DNA from 4 places in the Mesorhizobium sp. NPDC059025 genome. Region 2 is predicted to be linked to each of the others. Evidence: predicted binding sites of a transcription regulator. Region 2 holds the regulator's gene; each other region holds the start of a gene.
What was found. Region 2 encodes PhoB, which activates phosphate uptake and scavenging genes when phosphate is short. Its sites were predicted from a motif close to TGTCATNNANCTGTCAT; they were not measured.
Positions count from the first base shown of each region.

Region 1 (7,731 bases), on a different contig from region 2:
ATGGGCGGGGTGATCACGGAGATGAACACGTTCGGCGCCAATGAAGACAAGGCGCTGCCGCCGGGATCGACGGCCGCTGCCGCCGACCAGGTCCGCTTCGCCGAGCTCAGCCTCGGCAAATCCACACTCAGGGGCAACGACGTGCCGGCCGAACAGCACAGGCCGATGCAGGGCTTCAACGTCTCCCTGCACATCGAAGGCGCCGATGAGGCACGCCGCATCTTCGAAGCGCTGGGCGAAGGCGGCACTGTGACGACGCCGCTGGCCGAGGTCGACTGGGCCGAGCGGTTCGGCATGGTCACCGACAGGTTCGGCGTGCCCTGGCTGGTGCTGGCGGCGAAGGGCTGATCGGGAAACCGTCCGGAATGACGGAGTTCCCGTTTGCGCCAAACTGTCCAGAGCGTCCTTCCCAGCGCCACGCCGGGCACACCCGGCGCGGCGGAGGGCAAGCACTACACCACGATGAAATCCGCGCTGGTCAGCGCGAGGCCGGCTTCGAGCACGGCGAAGTCGGTGAAGCCGCCGGCGGCGTCGCCATTGGCATCGTAGGTCAGGTGGCCGGTGGCCGGGTCGTAGATGATGCGGTCGTTCGCGTCATGCGCCGCCACGCCGACATGGAAGGCGGTCTCGTCGAGTGCGCCCGGCGCGCCAAGCGCGGTGAAGACGGCATTGTCCAGCCAGATCGTGTCGTCGGTTACCGAAAAGTCGGCGATCCTGTCGACATTCGACCCGGGGTTGAGCGCGCTGTCGAACACGAATGTGTCGTTGCCGTCGCCGCCGACCAGCGTGTCATTGCCGAAGCCGCCGGCCAGCGTGTCGTCGCCGGCGCGGCCATCCAGCCTGTTGGCGCCGGTGTTGCCGGTCACGACATTGTCGAGATCATTGCCGCTGCCGTTCAGATTGCCGCTGCCGGTCAACGTCAGGTTCTCGATGTCGCCCTTGAAGATCGTCGTGTTCGAGAGCGAGACGGACAGGCTCGATTTCACGGTGTCGATGCCGTTGGGAGGGATGCCGCCATCATCGGCTTCGTCGACGCGGTCGTCGGCGCTGTCGATGACATAGGTGTCGTTGCCGGTACCGCCCCACAGCTTGTCGCCGCCGGCGCCGCCGTCGAGCACATCATTGCCGTTCCCGCCATAGAGCCGGTCGCGTCCGCTACCGCCGTCCAGCGTGTCGTCGCCGGCTTCCCCGGAGAGAAAATCATTGCCGCCGCCGCCACGCAGCACATTGGCGGCGGTGCTGCCGACCATGGAATCGTCGAAGGCCGAGCCGTCGACATTCTCGATGCCCACATAGGTATCCTGGGCCCTGTCGGGGTAATATTGCGGATCGCCGACGCCGCGTCCCAGTTCGAGATCGAGCGTTATGTAGCCGGGGGCATCGGCGTAGCTCACCGTGTCGTTGCCGTCGCCGCCGTCGAGCACGTCGCCGCCAAGACCCGCATGCAACGTGTCGTTGCCGGTGCCGCCATGAAGCTCGTCGCGCCCTGCATCTCCCGACAGGGTGTCATTGCCTTCGTCGCCCCAGAGCTGGTCGTCGCCGTCGCCGCCTTTGATGCTGTCGTCGCCGCGAAAGCCGAAAAGACGGTCCTTGCCGCCGAAACCGAGGATCTGGTCGGTGCCGTTGCTACCGTAGAGCTGATCGTCTTTTTCAGTACCGGGAATATAGGCCATGGTGGATCTCATCTCCGTGACAAGCCCCATAGCCCTGCGGCGCTTGCTGCACGCCAGACACCTCGGCGGGCCCGTTGCCGTCCCATGGCCTGCCGGAGCGCATGCGCTCCCTTCGGTATCGGAGCGATGGTGGCATACGGAACTTGACCATTTTATGACCCGGTGCGGCCTTAGCCGTCCCGCCTGCCGCAGATCCGGTTGGGCGAATGGATGTTCAAAAGCCGGCTATCTGTTTGCGTTATCCGGCATAAAGGCGTTATTGGCTTGCCGACTTGCAGACGATGCGGAGAGAAATCATGCTGGGCTGGTTCAGGCGGCTGTTGCCGCGCGAAGACCGTTTCTTCGACCTGTTCGAACAGCATTCCCGCACCGTCGTCGGCGGCGCGGAAGCCTTGCAGCAGCTGCTGCAAGGCAAGGATGTCGAGCGCTGGTGCAAGGAGATCGTCGAGCTCGAAAACCAGGCCGACGCGATCACCGCGGAAGTGCTGCTGGCGGTGCGCCGCTCCTTCATCACGCCGTTCGACCGCGGCGACATCAAGGACCTGATCCAGTCGATGGATGACGCCATCGACATGATGCACAAGACCGTCAAGACGGTGAAGCTGTTCGAGAAGCGCGAATTCGACCCGCTGATGCAGGAGATGGGCGTCGTCATCGTCGAGGCGGCCAGGCTGGTCGCGGAGGCGATCCCGCTGCTCAACAATATCGGCACCCACGCGACACGGCTCAACGCCATCGCCGAGCAGGTGATGCGCGTCGAGGGCCGCGCCGACGACCTGCATGAGCAGGGCTTGAAGGATCTCTTCCGCCGCCACGGCAAGACCGATCCGATGGCCTACATGATCGGCTCCGAGATCTACGGCGAGCTCGAGAAGGTGGTCGACCGTTTCGAGGACGTCGCCAACGAGATCAGCGGCATCGTCATCGAGAACGTCTGAGCGACATGGACCCGACCATCGCCTTCCCGATCCTGGTCGCGCTGATCGGCGTCGCGCTGTTCTTCGATTTCCTGAACGGCCTGCACGATGCCGCAAACTCCATCGCCACGATCGTTTCGACCCGGGTGCTGCGGCCACAATATGCCGTGCTGTGGGCGGCCTTCTTCAACTTCATCGCCTTCACGGTCTTCGGCCTGCATGTCGCCGAGACCATCGGCAAGGGCATCGTCAATGCCGACATCGTCACGCCGGGCGTGATCTTCGCGGCGCTCACCGGGGCAATCGTCTGGAACATCGTCACCTGGCTCGCCGGCATCCCGTCCAGCTCCTCGCATGCGCTGATCGGCGGGCTGGTCGGCGCCGGTCTCGCCAAAACCGGCTTCAGTGCCATCGTCTGGAGCGGCCTTTTGAAGACGGTGGCGGCGATCGTGCTGTCGCCGCTCACCGGCTTCGTGCTGGCGCTCGTCCTTGTGCTGATCGTGTCCTGGGTGTGCGTGCGCCAGACGCCGTTCGCCGTCGACAGTTCCTTCCGCGTCCTGCAGTTCTTCTCTGCTTCGCTCTATTCGCTCGGCCATGGCGGCAACGATGCGCAGAAGACCATGGGCATCATCGCGGTGCTGCTCTATTCGCAGGGCATGCTCGGCGACACATTCTACGTGCCGTTCTGGGTGGTCATCACCTGCCAGAGCGCGCTGGCCATCGGCACGCTGTTCGGCGGCTGGCGCATCGTGCACACGATGGGCTCCAAGATCACCAGGCTCAATCCCATGCAGGGCTTCTGCGCCGAAACCGGCGGCGCCATCACCCTGTTCGCGGCGACCTGGCTCGGCATTCCGGTCTCGACCACGCACACCATTACCGGCGCGATCATCGGCGTCGGGGCGGCGCGCCGCGTTTCGGCCGTGCGCTGGGGCATTGCCGGCAATATCGTCATCGCCTGGGTGGTGACCTTGCCGGCCACCGCCGCGATCGCCGCCCTGACCTACCTGGCGCTCAGCCTGTTCTAGCCGGAAAACCCCTCGGATACCCTGAAAAATGCGGAAGGGCAGGTTGCCCTTATTCGGCTCGGTTGCCCCTGGCTCAACCGCGCGGGAATTTCGTTCACATTGACTGCCGGCCCCGATTGTCGGTCCATGGGCGGCATCGTCCTGCCGTGGCAGGCGAAATGGCAGCGGGTACCGGCGCGCGCAACGCCCCAGGGAGGCAGAATGTCCGAACGGCAATTCAGGCGTCTGTTCACGCCGGTCACCTTGCGCGGCAACACCCTGCGTAACCGCATCGTCTTTGGCGCGCACACCGCCAACATGGCCGTGGAGGGCCTGCCGACCCGGCAGCATGTCGGCTACTATGCCGAGCGCGCCATCGGCGGCGCCGGCATGATCGTGGTCGAGCCGATGCCCGTGCATCGGGCGGCGGTGTTGACCCGCGGCAATTTCCGGCCATCCGATGACGGTGTGGTCCCGCATTTCCGCAAGGTGACGGAGGCGATCAGGGGCAATGGCGCCGTCGCCATCCAGCAACTCTACCATGTCGGCCAGCACGCCGATGCCGACAACTCCTTCCATGCCGGCTGGTCGCCGTCGGGCCTGCCGAGCTACCACGATTCCGACGGTTCGCACCGCATGACCGAAACCGATATCGAGGAGACGATCGACGGCTTCGTCCAGGCCGCGCGGCGCTGCCGCGAGGCCGGCTTCGACGGGGTCGAGGTCTGGGCCGCCTATCATTCGATGCTCGACCAGTTCTGGACGCCGTGGTCGAACCGCCGCGACGATGCCTGGGGCGGCAGCCTCGAGAACCGCACCCGCATGAGCCGCGAGGTAATGAGCCGCATCCGACGTGTTTGCGGCGACGATTTCATCGTCGGCCTTGCCATCAATGACGACCCGGATGTCGAGGTGGCGCTGTCGCGCGAGGCGCTGGCCGAGATCATCGACCGGCACGACCGCGATCACCTGATGGACTATGTGACCTGCGGCTCGGGCAGCTATTTCGACTTCTACAAGATCATGCCGACCTTCCTCTATCCGGAAAAGCTCGGCGCCGATCTGGCGGCGGTGCTGAAATCCACCGTGCGCCATGCCCTGGTGACAGCCGAGAGCCACATCCGCACGCCTGAGAATGCCGAGAGTGTGCTCAGCGAGGATCGCGCCGATCTCGTCTCCATCGTGCGCGGCCAGATCGCCGACCCGCACCTCGCCAACAAGGCAGCCGCCGGTCAGGCCGAGGACATTCGCGGCTGCCTGTCCTGCAACCAGATGTGCTGGGGCCGGCGCTCGCGCGACTACTGGATCAGCTGTGTCATCAATCCGTCGGCCGGCCGCGAATGGGAGTGGGGCGGCGACCGGTTCACGCCGGCGCCGAAGCCGAAGCGTGTGCTTGTCGTCGGCGGGGGTCCGGCCGGGCTGGAAGCCGCGCGCGTGGCGGCCGAGCGCGGCCACCGGGTGGCGCTCGCGGAAGCGTCGGACCGGCTTGGCGGGCAGTTTCGGCTTGCCGGCATGCAGCCGCGCCGCGCCCAGATCATCGATCTGATCGACTGGTACCAGCGCCAGCTCGCAAAGCTCCAGGTCGATATCCGCTACGGCCAGTATGTCGAGGCCGACGATGTCGCGCGCGAAGGTGTCGACCACGTCATCGTCGCGACCGGCTCGCAGCCGCCGGATGGCGCGTTCCAGCGGGCGCTGCCGCAGTTCGACGCGATCCCCGGCGCGGGCGCCGTGCTTTCGGCGGAGGCCGTGATGGCGCGTGAGGCAAGGCCGGGCAAGCGGGTGATCGTGCTCGATGATGGCGGCAACTGGAAAGGCTGCGGCACGGCTTGGCGGCTAGCCGAGGATGGCCACGCGGTGACGCTGGTGACACCCGATCCGCTCGTTGGCAAGGAATTGCAGCGCATGGCTGCCGACGCACCACTGCGGCGCGCGCTGGCGAGACTTGACGTGCGCTTCCTGACCGAGAGCGCCGTCGTCCACTGGGATGGCAAGACGGCCGCGATCGCATCGCTGCTCACCGGCACCAGGCAGGAGCATCCGGCGGACTCGCTCGTCTTTGCCGGCACCAACAGGGCAGAGGACGGCCTCGCCGTCGAACTCCAGGCCCGCGGCATTGTCTTCACGACGATCGGCGACTGCAGTGCGCCACGGCAGGCTGCCTATGCCATCCATGACGGGCGCAAGGCCGCACTCGGCCTGTAGGGCTTCGGCGGCTCCGCCGGTTTCCGACGGACCTGTGATCCGGTGGCGGCCCGTACCGTCAGGATGCGCGTCGATCGGCGCCAGCCAGCGTGATCTCGACCATCGCGCTCATGCCGGCGATCAGCCTCTTCGTTGCGCAGCTGCTGGGTGAAGTACAATCCCGAACCCGCGATTTTTGCGGTTATGGATAGAGATAATATTTCGACCAGTCCTCTTTCAGGATCTTGTCGCCGATCCGGTACTTGAAGTTCAGCACTTCCATGTGATCGGGCGCCGTCTCGCATTTGAACTTCAGCCGGTACCACTCGCCACGGCTGCGGAAGGCCGCGACCTTGCTCTTGATCGAGTCGTCGGTCATTTCCGGCTGGCCGAAGGCATAAGCGACGACGCGGTCGGCCTTGTAGTGCGGATCGTCATGCGTGATGCGGTCGAGCACCTCCGCGTCGCAGCGCTGCTCCAGCCGCGTCTGCGGATCGAGCTTCAGGAGCCCGGCTTTCAGGCGGTTGTCGAGGGCGTGGGCGGTTGAACTCGCCGTCAGGAGCGCGAGCACGGTGAGCAAAGCTGTTCTCATGGCACGGGAAGCCACCATATTTTCGCCGGCTGATCAACCCGTCGTGACGTCGCTCGTCCGCGCGGGGGACAACGGCACCCTTGTCCAGCTTACGGTTCCCCGATTTCGATCGTGGAGAAAAGCGGGTCGATCTCGGTCTTGCCCGACAGTACGTAACGGCCCTTTTCATAGACAAGTTCGAACCGTGCGGCCTTTCCCGGCCGTTCGTCGCTCACGCAATCGTCGCCTTTTCGTGTCGAGGTGGCGAGGGTCTCCGTCTGCTCCACCTTGAGCGCTCGGTAGCGCGCGTCTGTCTTCGGGCCGGGCGTGATGGTGCGCTTCGTCGTGGTGAATTCACCCTCGCAATTGCCGTTGTTTTCGCCAAGCCCGTGCTCGACGATCAGCCCGTCCAGCACGCGCTCGATGCGGCCCTTGTCGAATGTGTAGAGCCACAGCGCCTGTTCCTCATAGGGGTTGACGCGCGAACTGCCGGATTGGACGGTGCGCAGACCGAAGGCGCGTTGGCCGTCTGCAACATCATAGCGGGCCGTGTCGAGGCTCATGTCGCCGAAGCGGATGGCGTCGGAGAAGGCCATGCCGGGCTCCATGCGCCTGGCCAGCGGCTTGCCGGCGCGGGTGGTGACGAGGATCTCGACATCGCCCTTGTTGGAGCCCTCGTCGGCTGGTTTTGCCTCGAGCAGCGGCACGGCGGCCAGCATCAGTTCCGGCCGCCAGGGCCACGCCTTGCAGACCACGCCGTCGAGCTGGATCGCGCGCTGGAAGTCGCCGCCGTCGACCAGCAGGCCGTTGTCGCCCTGCCTGGCCTTCGGATAGGCCTGGGCAAGCAGCGCATCCGTGATGGCGCATTCGGCGAGCGCCGGGGCGGGCAGCATCAAGACGAAGGCGGCGAGGGCTGGTTTCATGGCGCGGTGTTCCGGCAGGACGGTTCGATGTCGATACACGAAATCGATCGCCGGGCGTAGGACTGTTGCAGCGGGGTGACCGGAGCGTGTCGCAATCCACGCAGGAACGATGGCGGCGGCGGTTCAGGCCAGCCCCTACGCCGTCCGCTGCCGCTTCGGTTCCTCGAACAGGGCGCGGATGCGTTCCGCCGGGGCGGGGCGGCCGATGTGGTAGCCCTGGGCGTGGTCGATGTCGAGCTTGCGCAGCAACTCCAGTTGCTCCTCGCTCTCCACGCCTTCGACCAGGATCTTCGGGCCGCGGTTCCTCAGCAGGCCGACGATGTCGCGGAACATCGCGCGGCCGCGCGGCGTCACGCAGTCGTGCAGGAAGGAGCGGTCAATCTTGACCGTGTCGAAGTCGATCAGCCGCAGCCAGGACAGGCCGGCAAAGCCGGTGCCGAAATCGTCGAGCCAGAC
Region 1 is NZ_JBHYIM010000010.1:215,155-222,885, reverse strand. It holds gene ACFWYE_RS23040 (VOC family protein) at 1-348, shown strand, start outside; gene ACFWYE_RS23035 (calcium-binding protein) at 453-1,673, opposite strand; gene ACFWYE_RS23030 (DUF47 domain-containing protein) at 1,970-2,611, shown strand; gene ACFWYE_RS23025 (inorganic phosphate transporter) at 2,617-3,618, shown strand; gene ACFWYE_RS23020 (FAD-dependent oxidoreductase) at 3,820-5,802, shown strand; gene ACFWYE_RS23015 (DUF930 domain-containing protein) at 5,984-6,373, opposite strand; gene ACFWYE_RS23010 (hypothetical protein) at 6,463-7,275, opposite strand; gene ACFWYE_RS23005 (putative bifunctional diguanylate cyclase/phosphodiesterase) at 7,411-7,731, opposite strand, start outside.
Region 1: a site for PhoB is predicted at 1,917-1,933, ahead of ACFWYE_RS23030 (DUF47 domain-containing protein). Genes of this name have one in related genera too.

Region 2 (7,731 bases):
GCGTCGCGCTCGCCACCGATACGCAGGATTACATGATCCCGATCGCGGCGGAGGCCAACCGGACCACCGACTGGCTTGGTCTGATCGGCGCCATTATCACGATCGGACTGACGCTGGCTGGCGCCTTCTACGGAATTTCGCAGGTGCAGCTCCGCGCCCGCGCCCGCAACAATGTCGAAAGGCTGATGCTGTGGGGACTGCTTGGTGCCTCGACCATAGCCATCCTGACGACGATCGGCATCGTGTTGTCGATGCTGTTCCAGACACTGAACTTCTTCAACCGCGTGCCGCCCATGCATTTCTTCTTCGGCACGGTTTGGGATCCGCGTTTTGCCGCGGCCGGTGCCGGGGCGTCCGAAGGCCAGTTCGGTCTGATCCCGCTGCTGGCCGGTACGCTGTATATCGCCTTTGTCGCCCTGCTTGTCGCGGTGCCGGTTGGCCTGATGTCGGCGGTCTACATGTCCGAATATGCCGCGCCGAAGGTGCGAGCCGCGGTCAAGCCCGCACTCGAACTGCTCGCGGGTATTCCAACCATCGTCTACGGCATCTTCGCTCTCGTCACACTTGGACCCTTCCTGCGCGATCTCAGCGCGGCTCTTGCCGGCGGCACGTCGTTCATTCAGGCGCAGTCGATCCTGACCGCCGGCCTGGTGATGGGCGTGATGCTGATCCCGGTGGTGTCTTCGCTGTCGGACGACATCATCACCGCGGTGCCCCGGGCGATGCGTGACGGTTCGCTTGGCCTTGGCGCCACGCGCTCCGAGACGATCAAGCGTGTGATCCTGCCGGCAGCCTTGCCCGGCATCGTCGGCGCCATCCTGCTCACCGCCTCACGCGCCATCGGCGAAACAATGATCGTGGTGCTGGCCGCGGGCGTGGCCGCCAACCTCACCCTCAACCCGTTCGAGGCGATGACAACCATCACCGTCAAGATCGTCAACCAGCTGACGGGCGACCTTGAATTCAACTCGCCGCAGACGCTGGTCGCGTTTGCACTCGGCATCACGCTGTTTGCGCTGACGCTGGTGATGAACATCGTTGCCCTTTATATCGTGCGCAAATACCGGGAGCAGTACGAATGACCGACGTCACCCTGGATACGGTCGCCACCGCAACCCCTCCCGCGCGTCGCGACATCGGCCTCAAGCGCCGCTATGCCGCCGAACGCCGTTTCCGCCTCTATGGCGTGCTGGCCATCTGCATTGGCCTCGCCTTCCTGGTTGTCATGCTCCTGTCGATCCTGACCAAGGGCTATACGTCCTTCTGGCAGACGACGGTGTCGCTGCCGGTCACCTTCGATGAGAAGGTGATCGATCCGGACAACAAGCGGGCAACGGACCCGGAAGTCCTGTTGACCGCCAACTATCCGGCACTGGCACAGAAGGCGCTTGCCGAAAAACTCGGCATCGACGCGAAAAACAAGCCGATGATGACGAAGCTGAAGGGCTTCCTCTCCGAAGGTTCTCGCGTGCAACTGCGGGACGTGGTCGTTTCCGATCCGAAGGTGATCGGCACCACACGCACCGTCAATATCCTGGCGGGCGCCAACCTCGATTCCGCCTTCAAGGGCCAGATCGATCTCACTGTGCCCGAAGATCGCCGCAAGGTGTCGGACCAGCAGGTCGAATGGATGAACAAGCTCAAGGCCGAAGGCGCGATGGCCGAGCATTTCAACACCGGCCTGTTCACATTCGGGGCTTCGAGCCGCCCCGAGACGTCGGGCCTCGGTGTTGCCATCATCGGTTCATTCTACATGATGGTAATCGTGCTTCTGCTTGCATTGCCGATCGGCGTCGCCGCCTCGATCTATCTCGAGGAGTTCGCCAAGAAGAGCCGGTTCACCGACCTGATCGAGGTGAACATCAACAATCTGGCAGCCGTGCCCTCGATCGTGTTCGGTCTGCTCGGCCTCGCCGTATTCGTCAACTTCCTCGGCATGCCGCGCTCGGCCGCTTTCGTCGGCGGCCTGGTGCTGACGCTGATGACGCTGCCGACGATCATCATCGCAACGCGTGCCGCACTCGCGGCCGTGCCGCCTTCGATCCGCTCGGCCGCGCTCGGTCTCGGCGCTTCGAAGATGCAGATGGTGTTCCAGCACATCCTGCCCTTGGCTGCCCCCGGCATCCTGACCGGCACGATCATCGGCCTGGCGCGCGCACTCGGTGAAACGGCGCCGCTGCTGCTGATTGGCATGGTGGCATTTGTCGCAAACTATCCCGCAACCCCATTTGATCCCGCGACGGCGCTGCCGGTGCAGATCTATATGTGGGCCAACGAAGCTGAACGCGCGTTCGTGGAACGCATGTCCGGCGCAATCATCATCCTTCTGGTCTTCCTGATGGCCATGAACATCACAGCGATCGTGCTCAGGCGCCGCTTCGAACGGCGCTGGTAGAAAGGGAGCCTGATATGAATATCATGACGGAAAAGACCCTCGAACAGGCAGTGAGCAGCCAGATGAGCGCCCAGACGAACGAAATCATCAAGATGCGCGGCGACAAGGTGACCGTGCACTACGGTGAGAAACAGGCACTCTTCGACGTCAATCTCGACATTCGCCAGAATCAGGTGACGGCGCTGATCGGCCCTTCGGGCTGCGGCAAGTCGACCTTCCTGCGCTGCCTCAACCGCATGAACGACACGATCGATGCGGCCAAGGTCGGTGGCAAGATCACCCTCGATAGCGAAGACATCTACGATCCGAAGATCGACGTCGTGGAACTGCGTGCCCGCGTCGGCATGGTGTTCCAGAAACCCAATCCGTTCCCCAAATCGATCTACGAGAACGTCGCCTACGGACCGCGCATCCATGGCCTTGCCAAGAACAAGGCGGAGATGGACCGTATCGTCGAATCCAGCCTGCAGAAGGCTGCAATCTGGAACGAAGTGAAGGATCGCCTCAACGAGCCCGGCACCGGCCTTTCCGGCGGCCAGCAGCAGCGTCTGTGCATCGCGCGCGCCATCGCGGTGTCGCCTGAAGTCATTCTGATGGACGAACCGTGCTCGGCGCTTGATCCGATTGCGACCGCCAAGGTCGAGGAACTGATCGACGAACTGCGCCAGAACTACACGATCGTCATCGTCACCCATTCGATGCAGCAGGCCGCCCGCGTCTCGCAGCGCACGGCGATGTTCCATCTCGGCTACCTGGTCGAGGAAGGTGCTACCGACAAGATGTTCACCAACCCCGACGACAAGCGCACGCAGGACTACATCACCGGCCGTTTCGGCTGAGTGAGCGATTGCTGCCGAGGAAAAAGAGGACATAGATATGGGCGAACATACCGTCGCATCGTTCGACGAAGAGCTCGGACAAATCAGCAGGCTCATCAGCGACATGGGTGAACTGGCGAGCTCGATGGTCGAAAGCTCCACCAAGGCGCTGCTGAAGTCAGACAATGGACTTGCCCAACGGGTCGTGTCGGACGATGCGATCATGGATGCGCGCCAGCGCGAGCTGGACACCAAGGCAATCACGCTGATTGCCAAGCGCCAGCCGATGGCGCAGGACCTGCGCGCCGTGGTCGGCGCCATCCGCATGGCCGGAGATCTGGAACGCATCGGTGACCTGGCCAAGAACATCGCCAAGCGAGTCGGCGCGGTCGGACAGGGCGCCACGCCGCGCGACCTTTCGCATTCGATCGACGCGATGGCCCATCTGGTGCTCGACCAGGTCGACGGTGTCGTCGAGAAATATGCGGCGAGGGACGCAGAGGGGCTCGCCCAACTGAGGGCTGACGACGAGCGGATCGATGTGAAATACACGTCCGTCTTCCGCGAGCTTCTCACCTACATGATGGAAGATCCACGCAACATCACGGCCTGCACGCACCTGTTGTTCTGCGCCAAGAATCTCGAGCGCATCGGTGACCATGTCACCAACATCGCCGAGAACGCCTTCTACGTGCTGACGGGCGAGCAGTTGCCGCCCAACCGGCCAAAGCTCGACGAGACGGCTGCTGCCGTTCCGGCGGCCTGACCACGGGACGGACGGCAAGATGATCGCGCCGCGTGTCATGGTGGTGGAAGACGAGGAGCCGTTGGGCGTCCTCCTCCGCTACAATCTGGAATCCGAGGGCTACCAGGTCGAGGTAGTAGCCAGGGGCGACGAAGCCGAAATCCGGCTTCAGGAAAATGTGCCGGATCTCCTGGTGCTCGACTGGATGGTGCCGGCAGTATCCGGCATCGAATTGTGCCGGCGGCTTCGGATGCGACCGGAGACCGAGCGCCTGCCGGTGATCATGCTGACGGCACGCGGCGAGGAAAGCGACCGTGTGCGCGGTCTGTCCACCGGCGCCGATGATTATCTGGTCAAGCCATTCTCGATGCCTGAGTTCATGGCACGCGTGAAGGCACTGTTGCGCCGCGCGAAACCCGAGGTGCTGTCTTCCGTGCTCAAGGTCGGCGACATCGTACTCGACCGCGAGTCGCACCGGGTCTACCGCAAGAAGAGCGAGATCCGGCTCGGGCCGACGGAGTTCCGGCTGCTGGAATTCATGATGCGGCATCCCGGGCGGGTCTTCTCGCGCAGCCAGCTGCTCGACAATGTCTGGGGCGAGACGATCTATATCGATGAGCGTACAGTCGATGTGCATGTCGGGCGCCTGCGCAAGGCGGTCAACAATGGCCGCATGCCGGACGTCATCCGCACGATACGCGGCTCGGGCTACGCCATCCGCGAGGATTGATCAGGGACAAGGCCGGTTCATCGCTATTGCGCCCTGATCGCCGGCTCAGACCTCCAGAAGCTGAGGGATGGGAGCCATCGGACCGCCAAGCGCGAAGATCTCCTGATCGATGAAGGTCAGCGCGCGCATGGCGCAGCCTTCGCGGATCAGCATCTGCTCCTTGGGTTCCGTATCAAAGACAATTGAATTCGAATGTTGTCCGCCGGCGGTCTGGGCAATTGCCCGCCGCAATGCCGGCTCGATCAGATCGAAGGCCGTTGCACCGATGCCGACAAAGGTTACCGGGGCAGGGTCGATGACGGCGAAAAGTGAACCGAGGCTGTAGCCGAGGGCTGTGCCTGCGCGTTCATAGGCCTCGCGTTCGGGGCCGACGCCTGCGCGTGCTTTTTCAGCCAGCCTCTGCATTTCGTCGTCGGGAATGTCAGCGGCCGGTTCGGTGTTTTCATCGAGCCCGTGGGCACTGCGCCAGATTGCATAGTTGCCGGCATAAGCCTCGACGCAGCCATGGCGGCCACAGCGGCATCGCGCGCCATTCGGCCGGTGGATCATGTGTCCGAATTCGCCGCCGGACGACTGGGTGCCGATGAACAATTCGCCATTGAGCACGATGCCCATGCCGATGCCGTGCGAAAGCAGAACGGCAATGAAGTCGTCACGATAGCGGTCCGTGCCGCGCCAACGCAGCGCGACCGCCATCATGTTGCAGTCGTTCTCGACGATGACGGGAATGCCAAAAGCGTTTTCCAGGATATCGGCAAAGGGGATATCGCCATGCGGGGTGATTGGCGTCCACAGCATGGTGCGCGCATGCGAATCTGCCGTGCCCTGAACTGCGAAAGCTATGCGCAGGACCCGATGTCTTGCCAGGCTCCGGTCGTGGAGCTGTCGCCGGACCATCTCGACGCATTCATCGACCAGCGCTTCCCGGGGCAGAGACAGTGTGTCCAGACGGCGTGTTTCTTCCGTCAGGACCTTGCCCGAATAGTCGATGGCTGCGGCCGTCAAAAGGTTGAGCGACAGAACGACCGTCAGCACAGCCGCTGCGCCGGGATCGAGCTGCAGGCCCACTTGCGGACGCCCCCGCTTCGATGCCGTCGGTTCACTGCGGCCCTCGCGCAGAATGCCCTCCGCGATGAGATCAGACGAAATCGCTGAAATGGTCGAATGGCTGAGGCCGGTGATGGCGGTGATTTCCGTGCGGGACGGCTCACCGGAGCGACGCACGGCAGCAATCACCATCGCGCGGTTCCTGCGGCGCAAATCGTCGTGACGGATCCCGACAGTCATGTCCTTGCCGTTCCTCCCCCGCCGGCCCCGTGGACACCGAGGCCGTTGCGCTTGGGCCGCCAATGGCGTTCCAGATGCGCTGTTCGTGCATAGGTCGATGCATGAGCGAATGCAAAACCCGTTTCGCTCCTGCCGTCGCGACAGCGCGCTCCTCCACAGATAGTGGCAGAACATGCCCTCGTCGTCACTATTATTTCGTGATCCGAAAAAAATATCGCGAAGGACTCGAATCCCGTTGACAGAAGGCTGTGCCTGCGCGATTATTTTTTCGAAGCTCGAAAAAAAGCTTCTCCAACGGCCAACGCACACAAGCGCGCCCTTGGGCGCGGGGAGGAAAAAATGAGGAAATTTACGGCCGCCATTCTGGCGGGTGCCGCCATGACGCTTGCGCTTTCCGCTGTCGCCGAAGCGAAGGACAAGGTAATCGGCGTGTCCTGGTCCAACTTCCAGGAAGAGCGCTGGAAGACCGACGAAGCCGCCATGAAAAAGGCGATCGAGGCGGCAGGCGACAAATATATTTCCGCTGACGCGCAGTCGAATCCCGGCAAACAGCTCACCGACGTCGAAAGCCTGATCTCGCAGGGCGCCAACGCCCTTGTCATCCTGGCGCAGGACACCTCCGCCATCGGCCCGGCTGTGCAGAAGGCCGTGGACGAAGGCATTCCGGTCATCGCTTATGACCGTCTGATCGAAAACAAGGACGTCTTCTATCTGACCTTCGACAACAAGGAAGTCGGGCGGTTGCAGGCGAAGGGCGTCTTCGACGTCAAGCCGGAAGGCAACTATGTCTTCATCAAGGGCTCCAGCACCGACCCGAATGCCGATTTCCTGTTCTCAGGTTCGATGGAAGTGCTGAAGGCAGCAATCGACGCAGGCAAGATCAAGAATGTCGGCGAGGCCTACACGGACGGCTGGCTGCCGGCCAATGCTCAGAAGAACATGGAGCAATTCCTGACCGCCAATGACAACAAGGTCGATGCCGTCGTGGCCGCCAATGACGGCACCGCCGGCGGAGCGATTGCCGCCTTGGCGGCACAGGGCCTGGCGGGTTCCGTTCCGGTCTCGGGCCAGGACGGCGACCATGCCGCGCTGAACCGCATCGCGCTGGGCACGCAGACCGTTTCGGTGTTCAAGGACGCCCGTGATCTCGGCAAGAATGCCGCGGAAATCGCGGCGCAACTCGCCGACGGCAAGAAGACGAGCGACATCGCCAACGTCACCGACTTCACCACCCCGGGCGGCAACAGCGTCAAGTCGGTGTTCCTGACCCCGGTCGCGATCACCAAGGACAATCTCAACGTCGTCATCGACGCCGGCTGGGTTTCCAAGGATGTCGTCTGCCAGGGCGTGAAGGCCGGTTCCGTCAAGGCTTGCAACTAAGCGCGCCCGCGGCAACAAACGAGACCACGGCCTGAGAGCCGTGGTCTTTTTGCAATGGCTCCCACCCCCGGAGCTCAAAAGTCCCTGTAAAGTGGCACGCCATGCCGCCAAAGGCGGTGTGTGGTCTGGGAGGAATATCATGACTGATACGGCCTCGAATGCGCCGGTCGATCGCGCCCGCGCTGCGGAACTGTCCACGGTCGGGCGCTTTCTCAAGGCGACCGAACTGGACACCCGCATGCTTGGGATGGTCGCTGCCCTGCTGATCATCTGGGTGGGATTGCATCTGCTTTCCGGCGGCCTCTTCCTGACGCCGCGCAATCTCTGGAACCTGTCGGTGCAGACCTCGTCCGTCGCCATCATGGCGACCGGCATG
Region 2 is NZ_JBHYIM010000007.1:71,729-79,459, reverse strand. It holds gene pstC (phosphate ABC transporter permease subunit PstC) at 1-1,082, shown strand, start outside; gene pstA (phosphate ABC transporter permease PstA) at 1,079-2,395, shown strand; gene pstB (phosphate ABC transporter ATP-binding protein PstB) at 2,410-3,234, shown strand; gene phoU (phosphate signaling complex protein PhoU) at 3,272-3,979, shown strand; gene phoB (phosphate regulon transcriptional regulator PhoB) at 3,999-4,688, shown strand; gene ACFWYE_RS17970 (ROK family protein) at 4,734-5,975, opposite strand; gene xylF (D-xylose ABC transporter substrate-binding protein) at 6,315-7,355, shown strand; gene ACFWYE_RS17960 (sugar ABC transporter permease) at 7,495-7,731, shown strand, end outside.

Region 3 (7,731 bases), on a different contig from region 2:
GCGGAAACCCGGTTGGCGATGCGCATGGCGTGCGGGCTTTTCAACAGCCTGCGCGCCTGCGCCGCCGCCAGGATCCAGGCGAAGTCGATGACGATCAGCACCACGGCCATCGTCGCCGTCAGTTCCATCCAGCCGAGCATGGAGACGGAGGCCAGGTCGATGATGGTCGGCAGCAGCGCCAGATAGAACATCATGATCTTGGGATTGCCGAGGGTAACCGCCATGCCGGCAAGGAAAAGCCTCACCGGCGAATCGTCCTTCGGTAGCGAGCCTTCGTTCGCTTCGACCGGCGCCGTCCACATCTTCCAGGCGAGGTAGGCGAGATAGGCAACGCCGAGCCATTTGATGGCGACGAAGGCGAGATGGAAGGTCTGCGCCACCACCGCCAGCCCGAACACCGCAAAGGACAGCCAGATCGCTTCGCCGATCCACATGGCCATCAGGAACGGCAGCACGTCGCGGAACCCTTTTGAGATCACCCGCGCCACCAGCGCAGCGATCGAAGGACCGGGTGAGCCGGCGGCGACGAACAGCGCACCGGCGAAAATGAGAAGGGACGTGAACGTCATGGACGCGCTCCTTGAGGCAGGCGCCGAAGCATAGGCCGAATGTCATCCCATGCAATCGGGGGCGATGAGTTCGCTTTCCCGTTCGACGTTCGTGGCGATGAGCCGTGAGAACACGGCTTGATCTCATCGACGCTGCTCGCTAGAACGCCGCATCGTCATCAGCCTCAGGCTCCCGACTTTGCCATCGTAACCGCCGGTCTCGTCAGCTCTCCCAGAACTCGCATGGCAGCGTGCAAGCGTTGCCACTTTACAATTGCGTTCGTTCCTGTGGCGGTTCGAGACCGGTTTGGCCAGCGCCTCTGCGCCGGACTCGAAGGCTCTCTCGCCTGATTTCCACACGAACGCCATTCCGCGCCTCAAAGAGAGGCATCTCGTTCATCGCTGCTTGGACGGACTTCCTGACGGGAAGGACCAACCGGCATGTCGTGCACGCTCCGCGTCCGATGGACCCTCATTGCAAACCGTTTCCCCCGCCCCTGGCGCTCCTGTCCACGTTGCGGCACGCAGCGCGCCTTCGAATGCAGCGATAAATTCCGGCTCAACGCCAATGGCAGGCGGCTCGATGCCTGGCTCGTCTACAAATGCACCACATGCGACGACACCTGGAACCACACGCTGTTCGAGCGCCGCAACGCCCGCGACCTCGATCCGGATCTGCTTTCGGCCCTGGAGGCCAATGATCCGGCACTGGTCAGGCGTTACGCCTTCGATGTCGCGGCCCTGCGCCGGTTCGCATACAGGGTCGAGGAATTCGCTGGAAACGTCGTCCGCAAGGAAGAACTGGCTAAGGGGTCAGCCGCAACGGACCGACTGGAGATCGTTCTAGCCACACCAGTCCCGGTCGCCATCCGGCTCGACCGTCTGCTCGCGATGGAACTTGGCCTGCCCCGCGCCCGGATCGGTACCATGGCGGATGCCGGCCACATCATCACGGCCGCTGGCCTCAACCGGCCGGTTCGGGACGGTTGCCGGGTAGAGATTGACCTTGCCGTGGACGACGCTGAGGTGATCCTGCGCAACGCTCGCCCACAATGACCGGTCAAAAAAGAAAGGGCGGGGAAATCCCCGCCCTTTATAAAACCATCAGGCCGCGCTGACCTTCGACTTCTCGAAGCGCTTGCGCTCGTTCGGGTCGAGATAGAGCTTGCGCAGGCGGATCGTCTTCGGCGTCACTTCGACCAGTTCGTCGTCCTGGATCCAGGCGAGCGCGCGTTCCAGCGTCATGCGGATCGGCGGCGTCAGCTTGACCGCTTCATCCTTGCCGGCGGCGCGGATGTTGGTGAGCTTCTTGCCCTTCAGCACGTTCACTTCAAGGTCGTTGTCCCTCGAGTGGATGCCGATGATCATCCCCTGGTAGACCTTGACGCCGGCGTCGATGACCATCGGGCCGCGATCTTCAAGGTTCCACATCGCATAGGCGACCGATTCGCCCTGCTCGTTGGAGATAAGCACGCCATTGGTACGGCCGGGCAGTTCACCCTTGTAGCCCTGGTAGGAATGGAACAGACGGTTCATCACCGCGGTGCCGCGCGTGTCGGTCAACAGTTCCGACTGATAGCCGATCAGGCCGCGCGTCGGCGCGTGGAACACCAGGCGCTGGCGATTGCCGCCCGAAGGACGCAGCTCGACCATCTCGGCCTTGCGCTCAGACATCTTCTGCACGACGACGCCGGCGTGTTCCTCATCGACGTCGATGACGACTTCTTCGATCGGCTCGAGCAGCTGGCCGTCCTCGTCCTTCTGCATGACGACGCGCGGGCGCGACACGGCAAGCTCGAAGCCTTCGCGGCGCATCGTCTCGATCAGGACGGCAAGCTGCAGTTCACCACGGCCCGACACGAAGAACGAGTCCTTGTCGGCTGATTCCTCGATCCGGAGCGCGACGTTGCCTTCAGCTTCCTTCATCAGGCGGTCGCGGATGACACGGCTGGTGACCTTGTCGCCTTCGGTGCCGGCGAGCGGCGAATCATTGACGATGAAGGACATGGTGACGGTCGGCGGATCGATCGGCTGCGCATGCAGCGGCTCGGTGACGGCCGGGTCGCAGAACGTGTCGGCAACGGTGCCTTTCGACAGGCCGGCGATGGCGACGATGTCGCCTGCCTGCGCTTCTTCGATCGGCTGGCGCTCGAGACCGCGGAACGCCAGGATCTTCGATACGCGGCCGTTTTCCAGCAGGGAGCCGTCATGGTGCAGGACCTTGACCGCCTGGTTCGGCTTCAACGTGCCGGAATGGATGCGGCCGGTGATGATGCGCCCGAGGAACGGATTGGCCTCCAGGATGGTGCCGATCATCCGGAACGGACCGGGATGGACCGTCGGTTCCGGAACATGCTTGAGCACCAGATCAAACAGCGGTGCCAGACCCTGGTCCTTCGGACCTTCCGGATTCTCGGATACCCAGCCATCGCGGCCCGAACCATAGAGGATCGGGAAATCGAGCTGCTCGTCGGTGGCATCGAGGGCTGCGAACAGATCGAACACCTCGTTGATGACTTCCTGGTGGCGGCCGTCCGGGCGGTCGATCTTGTTGATCACGACGATCGGCTTCAGGCCTACCTTCAGCGCCTTGCCGACCACGAACTTGGTCTGCGGCATCGGGCCTTCTGCGGCGTCGACCAGAACGATGGCGCTGTCGACCATCGACAGGATGCGCTCGACTTCACCACCGAAGTCGGCGTGGCCGGGGGTGTCGACGATGTTGATGCGGGTATCCTTCCAGTCGACCGAAGTCGCCTTGGCCAGGATGGTGATGCCACGTTCCTTTTCGAGGTCGTTCGAATCCATCGCGCGTTCGGCGACACGCTGGTTCTCGCGGAACGAGCCGGACTGCTTGAGGAGCTGGTCGACCAGAGTGGTCTTGCCATGGTCGACGTGCGCGATGATCGCGATATTGCGGATGTTCATGCTGGGTCTCGGAGGTTGTTCAGGCAGCACGCCCGGATAGTCAAATCGAGACGCCGCCTTTTTCAGTTGCGCGGCTCATACAGGGTTTTTCGCATTTGCGAAAGGGGGCGGCGTGCCGGCAGTTGGTTGGTCACCTTTTGTTAAGTGGCAGCAGCGTAGAATTTCATTAACCAAACGCGGAACCTTTTCCGCTGTGGAGCATTCGGGCGTCCATGATACGCAGTCTGAACCGGTTCGTGATGATCTCCCTCTCGGCCACGCTCGTCGCCTTGCTGGCGCTGGGTGGCGCATGGTCGGCAGCAACGCCCGCCGACAAGCCGATGGCCGTGGTGACGACGCAGGCGGAAAAGCTCTTTGCGGACGCTCCGGACGGGGTCGACCCGATCGTTACCGGCCCGGTTAGCGCCGCCTTCAAGCAGCGCCAGGCCGATATCGGTTGTGAGAAGGCGACCTGGCCAAACGTGCCCGCCGCCTGCTTCGAGCACTGATCCCAGATCACGCAGCCCGAACCGGATCGAGCGTCGTCTTGTAGAGCTCGTTGTCGTCGCGATCCATCAGCCTGACGGTCAGCTGCCCGGTAATACCGTCGATGTCGACAAGGCCGAAGAACTGAAAGCCTGCGGAAGGCGGCAGGTTCTGGCCTTGCTCGGCGCTCGGCGCCTTCACATACTTCACTTCCGGCCCGAAGGTCATGTCGAGATCGTTGGGACCGAAGGTACCGGAGTGTATCGGCCCGGAGACGAATTCCCAGAACGGCTCGAAATCCTGGAACTGCGCGCGATCCGGGCTGTAGTGATGGGCTGCTGTGTAGTGTACGTCCGCCGTCAGCCAGACCGTGTTGGTGATGCCGGCATTCTTGATGAAGCGCAGCAGGTCGGCGAATTCGAGCTCGCGCCCCTTGGCCGGGCCGTTGTCGCCATTGGCGACCGCTTCCGAGCCTTTCTTGTTGGCGGCGTCGTCCCACACCACCAGGCCGATCGGCATGTCGGCGGCAATCACCTTCCAGGTGGCCTTGGAATTGGCGAGCTCGCGCTTGAGCCAGCGGGTCTGCTGCTCGCCCAGCATGCGCGAGCCCGCGTTGAGTTCGGTCTGCAGGTTCGGGCCGTTGGCGCCGCGATAGGAGCGCATGTCGAGGAAGAAGACGTCGACCAGCGGACCATACGCGATCTTGCGATAGACCCGACCGGGCTCGGCCGGCGTGAAGCGGATCGGCGTCATCTCATGGAAGGCTCGGCCGGCACGTGCCGCCAGCACGGCAATCGATTTTTCCTTGTAGCGGTCGTCGGCGGTCAGATCTTTCGAGCTCGACCAGTTGTTGACCACCTCATGGTCGTCCCATTGGAAGAAAGTCGGCAGTGCCGCGTTCATGGCAAGCAGGTTCTTGTCGAGCAGGTTGTATTTCCACTGCCCGCGATATTCGTCGAGCGTCTCGGCAACCTTGCGCTTCTCGTCGATGAGCACGACGTTCTTCCACTTTGTGCCGTCCTTGAGATCAACCTCGTCCTTCATGGCGCCATCGGCATAGATCGTGTCGCCCGAATGCAGGAAGAAATCGGGCGTGTGCCTGGCGATCGAGGCATAGGTCTTCATGCCGACCTCATCGATGCCCCAGCCCTGGCCGGCGGTATCGCCCGACCATGCGAAGCGCACGGAGCGGCGCGAGGTCGGCGCGGTGCGGAAACGGCCGACGATCGGCTCGGACACCGCGTTGATGTCATTCAGGTCGGCAAGCGTCATCCGATAGAAGATGTCCTGGTCCGACGCCAGGTCTGTGAGCAGGCGTTTCACCGCATAGTCGCTGTCAGGCAGCGCATTGAGCGGTGCCAGGCGTTCGGCATTGGCGAAACTTTCCGTCGTCGCCACTTCGAACTGCACGCGCGATGGCCTGTCGGCGCGCGTCCAGATCATGCCTGATATCGCGTCGATGTCGCCCGACTGGACACCGTGGGTAAAGGCCGGCCGCGTGTTCGCACGCGAATAATAAGGCATGGCCAAACCCGACAATCCGACCAGGCCAGCTGCCCCTGTCGAGACGATGAAGGCACGGCGGTTGATGCTGGTTGGCTTGCTCATGGCTGGCTCCTTGGCGGCGAATGGGTGCCGCCAAGGTCCTTGGCCATTGTTTCAGCCGCATTTCGGAGACGTGAAACTTTCTTGACGGTCCACAGTTTGCCGCCGCTGGGATAATTCCAGCAAAAGAAGACAGAGCGTTTCCGTGAAAAACGGAAACGCTCTGGAATCAGGCCGGCTGCTCTTTCGGCTCCAGCATTGGGCGGTTGGTGTTGATCAGCAGCGACAGGCAGGCGGCGATGATGCCGGTCATGCCGGCAATGACAAAGGCAAGCTCATAGCTGCCCTGGAACTCCCGCATAGCTCCGCCGAAGAACGCGGCCGTAGCCGCGCCGACCTGATGGCCGGCAACAATCCAGCCAAACACCAGCGGTCCCTTGGCATCACCGAAGGCTTCGTTGGACAAACGCAACGTCGGCGGCACGGTGGCGATCCAGTCCAGCCCGTAGAACACCGCGAAAACGATGAGCGCGGTCGCCGAGAAACCGGAATAAGGCAGATACATCAGCGAGAGGCCACGAATGGCATAATAGACGCCGAGCAGCTTGCGCGGATCGAAACGGTCGGTAAGCCAGCCCGACAGGGTCGTGCCGATGAGGTCGAAGATACCCATCAGCGACAACAGACCGGCAGCCTGGATCTCGTTGATGCCATTGTCGGCACAGAACGCGATCAGATGCGTGCCGACAAGACCGTTGGTCGTGAAGCCGCAGATGAAGAAAGTGGCAAAGAGGTACCAGAACACGCGTGTCCTGGCTGCTTCGCGCAGTGTGCTCAGCGTATGGGAGATGAAGTTGCCGGCTGCCGCTGGCGGCGTCGGCGGCACATCGTCGGGTTCGGCGCCGAAACGCACCTGGCCGATCGACGCCGGCCGCTCCGGCACCAGCAGCCAGACCAACGGCACCAGAGCTGCGGTGGCGATGGCAATGACGAGCGCCACCGGCTTCCAGCCACCCGACTGTGCAAGCCAGGCCAGGAAAGGCAGGAAGATCAGCAAGCCGGTCGCGCTGGACGCCGACATCAGGCCCATGACCAGGCCGCGGTTGGTCTTGAACCAGCGGTTGACGATGGTGGCGCCGAGTACGGTGGCGACAGCGCCCGAACCGACGCCGGAGAATACACCCCAGGTGGCGATGAGTTGCCAGGACTGCGTCATGAACAGCGAAAGCCCGGTGGATGCCGACATCACCACCAGCGAACCGATCACCGTCTTGCGCAGGCCGATGCGTTCCATCAGCGCGGCGGCGAAAGGACCGGTCATGCCATAAAGGAAAATGCCGATGGCGGCTGCCAGCGACACCACGTCGCGGCGCCAGCCGAAATCATTCTCCAGCGGCAGCATCATCACGGAGGGCGCGGAACGCAGGCCCGCGGCGATGAGCAGGGAGAGGAAGATGACCGCAACGACGACGAAGGCGTAGCGCTGGCCAAACGGGCGGGGCTGGACTATCATGTTACTGACCGGTACGTTGCAGTTGCCGAATGTGTACGTACCGGTTAGTAACATGTCAATTGGAACACCTCATGCCCACTGACAAAAATATTGAACCCAGCGTTTCGCGAGACGCAGCCTTGCCGCCGGCGGCCGAGAAAATCCTCGGCGTCGCGCATGAGCTCTTCTACCGCGAAGGCATCCGGGCGATCGGCGTCGACGAGATCGTGAAAAAGGCGGGCGTCACCAAGCCAAGCCTCTATCGCTCGTTTTCATCGAAGGACGAGCTCGCGGCATCCTATCTGCGTAAATACGACATCGAGTTCTGGGAGCGTTTCGACGAAGCAGTGGCTGCGCATCAGGGCGATGCGCGGGCTCAGATCATCGCGTTCCTGACGCGCGTCGGCAAACGCTCGCAGAAACAGGGCTACCGCGGCTGCGGCATGACCAATGCAGCGGTCGAATACCCCGAACCCGGTCACCCCGCGCGCGTGGTCAGCGAAGAGAACAAGCGCGAACTGCGCCGTCGTCTGCGCGCCATGGCCAAGGAGATGGGGGCGGCCGACCCCGGCACGCTGGGCGACGGCCTGCTGCTTCTCATCGAAGGCGCCTACATCTCAAGCCAGATCTTCGGCCCGGGCGGTCCCTCGCAGTCGGTTGCCAAACAGGCCGACCTTCTGATCGGCGCCAGCCTGAAAGGCTAGCGCCGCGCTAGCGCGTTAGCAGGCCCTCCAGCGCCTCATCCACCGGACA
Region 3 is NZ_JBHYIM010000004.1:147,030-154,760, reverse strand. It holds gene ACFWYE_RS12025 (LysE family translocator) at 1-569, opposite strand, end outside; gene ACFWYE_RS12020 (DUF1062 domain-containing protein) at 990-1,604, shown strand; gene typA (translational GTPase TypA) at 1,653-3,476, opposite strand; gene ACFWYE_RS12010 (hypothetical protein) at 3,689-3,964, shown strand; gene ACFWYE_RS12005 (alkaline phosphatase D family protein) at 3,972-5,549, opposite strand; gene ACFWYE_RS12000 (MFS transporter) at 5,716-6,999, opposite strand; gene ACFWYE_RS11995 (TetR/AcrR family transcriptional regulator) at 7,071-7,682, shown strand.
Region 3: a site for PhoB is predicted at 5,620-5,636, ahead of ACFWYE_RS12005 (alkaline phosphatase D family protein). Genes of this name have one in related genera too.

Region 4 (7,731 bases), on a different contig from region 2:
ACGTCACTGAACTCAACGGCCCTTCGACCGGCTCGCTCGGCACCACCGCCAAGACCGTGCTGCGGGAGGCCGGCATCGGCATTGCGCTGATCGTGCTGATCATCGTCTTTTCGCTGACGACTCAGCACTTCCTGACTTCGTCGAACATCACCAACATCCTGACCCAGGTGACGATCAACCTCGTGCTTTCGATCGGCATGACCTTCGTCATCCTGATCGGCGGCATCGACCTGTCCGTCGGCTCGGTTCTGGCCTTTGCCGCCGTCGTCGCCGGCACGGTGATGACGCTTCCGGGTCTCGATCCGACGGTTGCCGTCATGCTGGCAACGATAAGCGCCGTTGCGGCAGGTATCCTGTTCGGTCTGTTGAATGGCCTGGTCAGCGCCTGGTGGGGCATCCCTTCCTTCATCGTCACGCTGGGAACGCTGAACATCGCCCGCGGCGCCGCGCTCCAGGTCACCGGCGCGTCGACCATCTATTCCTTCCCGGCGGCCTTCAACGCCTTCGGCTCACAGACGATCTACGGCGTGCCGGTGCTGTTCCTGATTGCGCTGTTGCTTGTGGCAATCGGCTGGTTCGTGCTGACCCGCACAGTGTTCGGGCGCGTGCTCTACGGCATCGGCAACAACGAAGAAGCGACCCGGCTCGCCGGCCACAACGTGTTCTTCTACAAGGTTGCGGCCTTCACCATCTGCGGTGCGGCGGTGGGCATCGGCGCCATCATTTACATGGCGCGCCTCAACATCGCGAGCCCGATCATCGGCATCGGCTTCGAGCTCAACGCCATCGCCGCCGTCATCATCGGCGGCACCAGCCTGAGCGGCGGCCGTGGTTCGATCGTCGGCACATTGCTTGGCGCCTGCATCATCGGCGTGCTGGCCAACGGCCTTATCCTGCTTGGCCTCAGCGACTTCATGCGCCAGATGATCACCGGCTTCGTCATCATCCTCGCCGTCATCCTTGACAAATATCGCGAAAGGCTAACGAAAGCCTAGCGCATGACCCTGAAAATCGGAATCGATTTTCGGAAAGGATCATGCGCCAGATGAAAATGTTAGAGCGACCTTTGCGCGTCCGAAGAGACGCGCGGCGCTCTAATGTGGCACAATCGCCACGACATTCGGGTGGAACCAGCGTGATCAACATCAAGGACGTTGCCCGGCAGGCGGGGGTTTCGATCGGAACGGTATCGCGCGTTCTGGCCAAGAACGAAACCGTGGGCGCCGCGCTGCGCGAAAGGGTCGAGGCGACGATCCGCGAACTCGACTTCAAGCCGAACCATGTGGCGCGCGGCCTGCGCCGCCGCCGCACCGACATGATCGGCCTGGTGATCCCCGACATCACCAATCCGTTTTTTGCCGAGCTTGCCAAGCATGTCGAGGCCATCGCCTTCCGCTCCGGCCTGTCGGTGCTTCTGTCGATCACCAACGACGATCCCGAGATCGAGGTGGCGCAGATCGAAAGTCTGTTGAAGAGCCGCCCCACGGGCTTGATCGTGGTGCCGATCCAATCCGGCCAGTCGCGGGGCTGGAAAGGCGATACGGCGACCGTCGTTGTCGATCGTCGCCTGGCTGGCCATGGCCTGTTGTCCGTCGATCACCATGGCGGCGCCGCACTTGCGGCAGACCATCTGATCGGGCTCGGCCATCGCACCATTGCCTACATTGCGGGCCCAGCCGACGCACCGGTTTCCCGAGCGCGCCGAGCAGGTTTTGTCGATCATCTCAACGCCGCGGGCATAAAGCCGGAGATCATCGAAGGCCATTTCGACTACGTCTCCGGCGAAGCACTCGGTCGCCGGCTGCTCGATCGCACTCGGGCCAGGCGCCCGACTGCGATCGCGACCGCCAACGACCAGCAGGCCATTGGCCTTCTGCGCGCGGCCGACGATCTCGGCATCAAGGTGCCCGATGAGCTTTCCGTGATCGGCTTCGACGACATTCCGCTCGCCGGGCTGATAACACCCAGGCTCACAACCATCGGCCAGCCTGTCGAGGAGATCGCCAAACGCGCGGTCGCGGCGGCGATCGATGGGAGCGGAGCAGCTGCCGGAAACGACGATCTGCTTTCCGGAGTGCTTGTCATACGCAACTCCACGGCGCCGGCCGACAGGAAAAGCGACGGCTAGCTTCCGCAAAGAGCCCTGCGCAAAAAAGCCTTGTAACCGCGCTTGACCCTCCACCTGGTGGAGACGTTAGGACGATTCCATGAGCGAGAAAATGCACACGATCGGCGACCTTTCACGGCTGAGCGGCATCTCGGTGCGGCGGATCCGTTTCTATTCCGACAAGGGACTGCTGCCTCCGGCAACCCGGACGTTCAGCAACTACCGGGTCTACTCCGATGCCGATGTCGCCCGCCTGGACTTGATCCGTGCGTTGCGGGAAGCCGGCATCAGCCTGGCCGCCATCAGCAAGATCCTGTGCCGGCGTCTTTCGCTGAAAGAGGTCCTGGCGATGCGGCTCGATACACTGGAAACCGAGATTGCATCCCGCCGCCGCATCGCCTCCGTGCTGCGCACCACGCTCAGGATCGACCAGCCAACCGAAACCGACTTGAGGAGACTTTGGACGATGACAACCCTGTCCCAGACGCAGATGCGAAGCATGATGGAACGGTTCTACGACAAGGTGGCCGTGCACGCCGACATGGGCGAAGACTGGAAACGGCAGATGATCGACGCTTCCATGCCGGAGTTGCCGGACGATCCGACGGCACGCCAGATCGATGCCTGGAACGAGATCACCGCGATGATCACCGACGAGAGCTTCCTGGCAGAAATGCAGGCGGACACAGCCACGATGTGGAACGGTGAATTCGACCCGGAGTCTTACGCGGAAGCGGCGAATTCAACCCTGGCCAGGGTCAGGGCCGCGATCGACGAAGGCAAGGACCCGCTATCGCCGACAGGTGCGGCCATTGCCCGCGAGTGGCTGGAGAAATCGGCGAAAGCGATGCGCCGGGAACCTGACCGCGCCTTCCTCGACTGGCATCTCGGCCAATACAGAAAACATCACGCCCGTTCGGCGCGCTACCAGGAAATGCTTGCCATTCTGCGCGGCGAGCAGGCGGGCCAGAAACCCGGCAACGAGTGGCAATGGATCAACGAGGCAATGATGCCGCTGCTGGTTTCGCCCAGTCACTGATCCGCTTGGTCAGAGCACCCGGCGCAGCCAACCCGCGCCGGGTTTGTCGTCCGTGCTGTGGGAGGCCTACTGCGCCGTCCAGCCGCCATCGACCGGCAGCGTCGTGCCGGTGATCTGTTTCGCGGCATCCGAGCAGAGGAACACCGAAAGCGCTGCGATTTCTTCCACCGTCACGAATTCCTTGGTCGGCTGGGCCGCCAGCAGCACATCATGCTTGACCTGTTCTTCCGTCATGTTGCGTGCCTTCATCGTGTCGGGAATCTGCTTTTCGACCAGCGGCGTCCACACATATCCCGGTGCAATCGCGTTGACGGTCACGCCGTCCTGCGCAGCTTCGAGCGCCACCGTCTTGGTGAGGCCGGCGATGCCATGCTTGGCAGAGACGTAGGCCGACTTGAAAGGCGAAGCGACCAATGCATGCGCGGATGCCGTGTTGATGATGCGGCCCCATTTGCGCGTCTTCATGCCGGGCAGTGCCGCCTTGATCGCATAGAACGCCGCAAGCAGGTTGATGCGGATGATCGCTTCCCATTTGTCGTCGGGAAACTCCTCGATCGGCGCGACAAACTGGATGCCAGCGTTGTTGACCAGGATGTCGACGCTGCCGAAGGCCTTTTCGGCCTCCTGCACCATCGCGGTCACTTCCTCGCCCTTCAACATGTTGGCGCCGGAATAGCGGCACTGGACGCCGAAATCCGCTTCGATCGCCACGCGTTCCTTCTCGATGTCGGCGGGATCACCCAACCCGTTGATGGTGATGTTGGCGCCTTCGGCGGCAAAGGCTCGGGCAATGGCGAGACCGATGCCGCTGGTCGAGCCGGTGACGAGCGCGTTCTTTGAAGTCAGGGAACCCATGATGATCTCTCGGCTGGCGGTTGAAGTGACATTCTAACTAGGTGCATTGCAGCAAGTTTCCATCACAAACATGTGTCGATTTCATCCGGGAACCGTCAAACGACTGAAATCGTTCATCGACCCGACACAAACCCGTCATGCTGCCATGCAACATGACATTCGTTATTTCTGATGTGACATCCTTCAGTCCCGAGGTGACAGCTTGGAAATCGCCGACGTCGTGAAGCGCGCTTACGCCATGCCGCTGACCAATCCCTCTTTCCCGCCGGGCCCCTATCGTTTCTTCGACCGCGAATATGTCATCATCACCTACCGCACCACGCGTGAAGCGCTGGAAGCGGTGGTGCCGGCGCCGCTGGAAATAGACGGCGAACCGCTGGTGAAATACGAATTCATCCGCATGCCGGACTCCACAGGTTTCGGCGACTACACTGAAAGCGGCCAGGTCATTCCCGTACGCTTCAATGGCGAGCACGGCGTCTACGTCCATTCCATGTATCTGGACGACGATGCTCCGATCGCCGGCGGCCGCGAATTGTGGGGCTTCCCGAAGAAGCTGGCCAACCCGAAGATCGTCAATGAAGGCGAGGTCGTCGTCGGCACCTTGCACTATGGTTCCGTGCTCTGTGCTACCGGCACGATGGGCTACAAGCACCGCGAAGCCGACCGCGAACAGGTGATGGCCGCGCTGACCGCGCCGAACTTCCTGGTCAAGATCATTCCGCATGTCGACGGCACGCCGCGCATCTGCGAGCTCGTGCGCTACCACCTGGCGGACATCACGTTGAAAGAGGCCTGGGCCGCCCCTGCGGCACTCGACCTGCGCCCGCATGTCATGGCCGATGTGGCACGCCTGCCGGTGCTCGAAGTCGTTTCGGCACTGCATTTCACTGCCGACCTCACCCTCGGCCTCGGCGAAGTCGTCCACGACTACCTCGCCGGCGCGCGCTGACCGTTTCCATCATCTGCCGGAGTTGACCGTGCTGGACCGCAACAAAACGAAGGCGAACAACGCCACCATCCAGGAAATCGCTTCGCAGTATGATCGGGTCGCGCTCGTGCTGCAGGGCGGCGGTGCGCTCGGCGCCTATCAGGCCGGCGTCTACCAGGCCTTGTCCGATGCCGGTTGCGAGCCGACATGGCTTTCGGGGGTTTCGATCGGAGCCATCAATGCCTCGATCATCGCCGGAAATGAGCCGAGCCGACGCCTGCAGCGGCTCGAACAGTTCTGGCAGACGATTTCCGGCCGCAAGATCTGGGCCTATACGCCGGAAGGCGACATCTATCGCGACATCCGCAACCGCACCAGTTCCTGGATGACAATGACGATGGGACAACCTGGCTTCTTCAAGCCACGTTTCCCAAACCCATGGCTGGAGCAGTCTGGGGCCGAGGGCGCAACCAGTTTTTATGACACGGCGGAATTGAAAGACACACTTGAGCAACTGATCGACTTCGATGTGCTCAACGATGGCCGCAAACGCCTGAGCGTCGGTGCGGTCAACGTTCGTACCGGCAACTTCGTCTATTTCGATACCGACAAGGTGCGTATCGGGCCAGAGCATATCATGGCTTCCGGTGCCTTGCCGCCGGCCTTTCCCGCGATCCGTATCGAAGGCGAATACTATTGGGACGGCGGTATCGTCTCGAACACGCCTCTGCAATATCTGCTCGACCAGGAAGAGGACCGCAGCTCGCTGGTTTTCCAGGTCGATCTGTTCAGCGCTCGCGGTGTGCTGCCGCGTGGCATGCCGGATGTGCTGTCGCGCCACAAGGACATCATGTATTCCAGCCGCACGCGCCAGAACACCGACAACTTCAAGCGCATCCATGGCCTCAAGATGCAGCTTCTCGACGCGCTGAAGCGCGTGCCGGCGGAGATGCGCACTCCCGAGGAAGAGGCACTGATCGCGGACTATTCCGACGCCGGAATCGTCAACATCATCCACCTCATCTACCAGCACAAGGGCTATGAGGGGCACGCGAAGGATTACGAATTCTCCGGCACTTCGATGCGCGAGCACTGGGACATGGGGCTGGAAGATACACAGCGGACCCTGCGCCACCATCAATGGCTGACGCCGCCGACGAATGTGGAAGGTGTGGCCATTCACGACCTGCATCGCGAGGATCCGACCTGAAGGTCGGATCGCTGAGATCAGAAGCGCAGGCTGACACCGGCGCGACGCAGGAGCCAATAAAACAGCGCGGTCGCGCCAACGCCGAGCCCGACCGCCCACAGGAAGCCGGTCTCGCTGTGCGTGAACGGCAACCCTGCGGTGTTCATGCCGAAAATTCCGACCACCAGCGTACCCGGCAGAAGCAGTGCGCTCATCACGGCCATGGCTTTGAGGCTGCGGTTGGATTCGTCGGCGAGTTCCGCCGCCATTTCCTCCTGCAGCAACCTGGCGCGATCGTTGATCATGACGATCTCGCGGTCGAGTCGTTCGAGCCGGGTCGACAGGCGCTGCAACACCGCATGAGCAGTCGAGGAAAGCTGCCACTCCTCGCGGTCTTCATCCTCGAACAGAGCCACCATGCCGGAAACCGGCCTGTGCAAGGCAACCGCCAGCCGACGTACTTCCTTGAGCCGCCGCCGTTCATCGCTCAGCCGTTCGGTGACGAGATTGTCTTCCACTTCATCGAGCTGTCGTGCCGCCTCGCCGAGCCTCAGGCCGGTGTTCTTGCAGAAGGCTCCGACGATCGCCTCGAACAGATCGAAGGCCGTGGGCAGCTTCAACCCGTCGCCGAGTGCACGGCGCAACTGGTCGACACCTTCCAGGGAATGCCGGCGTCCGGTCACCAGCAGGCGTTCGGTGACCGCGAAATGCAGCCGGCCGATGGTGCTCGATCGACGCTCGATATCCTTGTGCATATCGGCCGACACGCCATGCACCACCCCATCCTCATGACCAAGCACGAGACTGTCGTGCCCTTCCAGTATGGCGCGCGACGCATGAGGCAGCTGGCAGGCGTGCCCTACCCAGCCATGCGCACGCTGGTCGACCAGATCGACGTGCAGCCAAACCCATCCTTCTTCCGAGGCGAGCGCGGCCTCGATGTCCTTCTGCGCCAGAACCGTGGCTGGCTGGCCCGGCAATGCACGATAGGCAAAGATCAGGCCGGGCACCTGCTCGCTGCTCTCGTGGCCCGGAAGGTTGAAACGCGGTGCTTCATTCATCGATGCATGGAGCCTTGATTGGGTCGAGAACGATCCGAAAGTCCTTCGGGACAAAGTCCCGTGACAAAAACCACGAAAAGGCTGGCGCGGTGAAGCCGCGCCAGCCTCGCTGGTCCGAGGCGGCGCGCGCCTAGAACAGCGCACGCATCAGCACGAAGAGGCCGAAGGCCAGCGCAATCGAAGCCGGCAGCGTCAGTACCCAGGCGAGCAACATGTTGCGCACCGTCGACCACTGCAGGCCGGAACCGTTCGCAGCCATCGTGCCGGCAACACCCGACGACAGAACATGGGTGGTGGAGACCGGCAACCCGAGCATATCGGCGGCGCCGATCGTGCCCATGGCAACCAGTTCGGCGGAAGCACCCTGGCCGTAGGTCAGGTGCGTCTTGCCGATCTTTTCGCCAACAGTGACGACGATACGTTTCCAGCCCACCATGGTGCCGAGGCCGAGTGCCAGCGCGATCGCGATCTTGACCCAGAGCGGAATGAACTTGGTCGCGTTGTCGACGGCTTTGTGATAGGCCGTCACCACCTTCAGGTCATCGGCCT
Region 4 is NZ_JBHYIM010000009.1:135,833-143,563, reverse strand. It holds gene ACFWYE_RS21450 (ABC transporter permease) at 1-995, shown strand, start outside; gene ACFWYE_RS21455 (sugar ABC transporter ATP-binding protein) at 1-10, shown strand, start outside; gene ACFWYE_RS21445 (LacI family DNA-binding transcriptional regulator) at 1,136-2,128, shown strand; gene ACFWYE_RS21440 (MerR family transcriptional regulator) at 2,208-3,146, shown strand; gene ACFWYE_RS21435 (3-hydroxybutyrate dehydrogenase) at 3,213-4,001, opposite strand; gene ACFWYE_RS21430 (acetoacetate decarboxylase) at 4,204-4,953, shown strand; gene ACFWYE_RS21425 (patatin-like phospholipase family protein) at 4,982-6,142, shown strand; gene ACFWYE_RS21420 (transporter) at 6,160-7,182, opposite strand; gene ACFWYE_RS21415 (inorganic phosphate transporter) at 7,313-7,731, opposite strand, start outside.
Region 4: a site for PhoB is predicted at 4,124-4,140, ahead of ACFWYE_RS21430 (acetoacetate decarboxylase). Genes of this name have one in related genera too.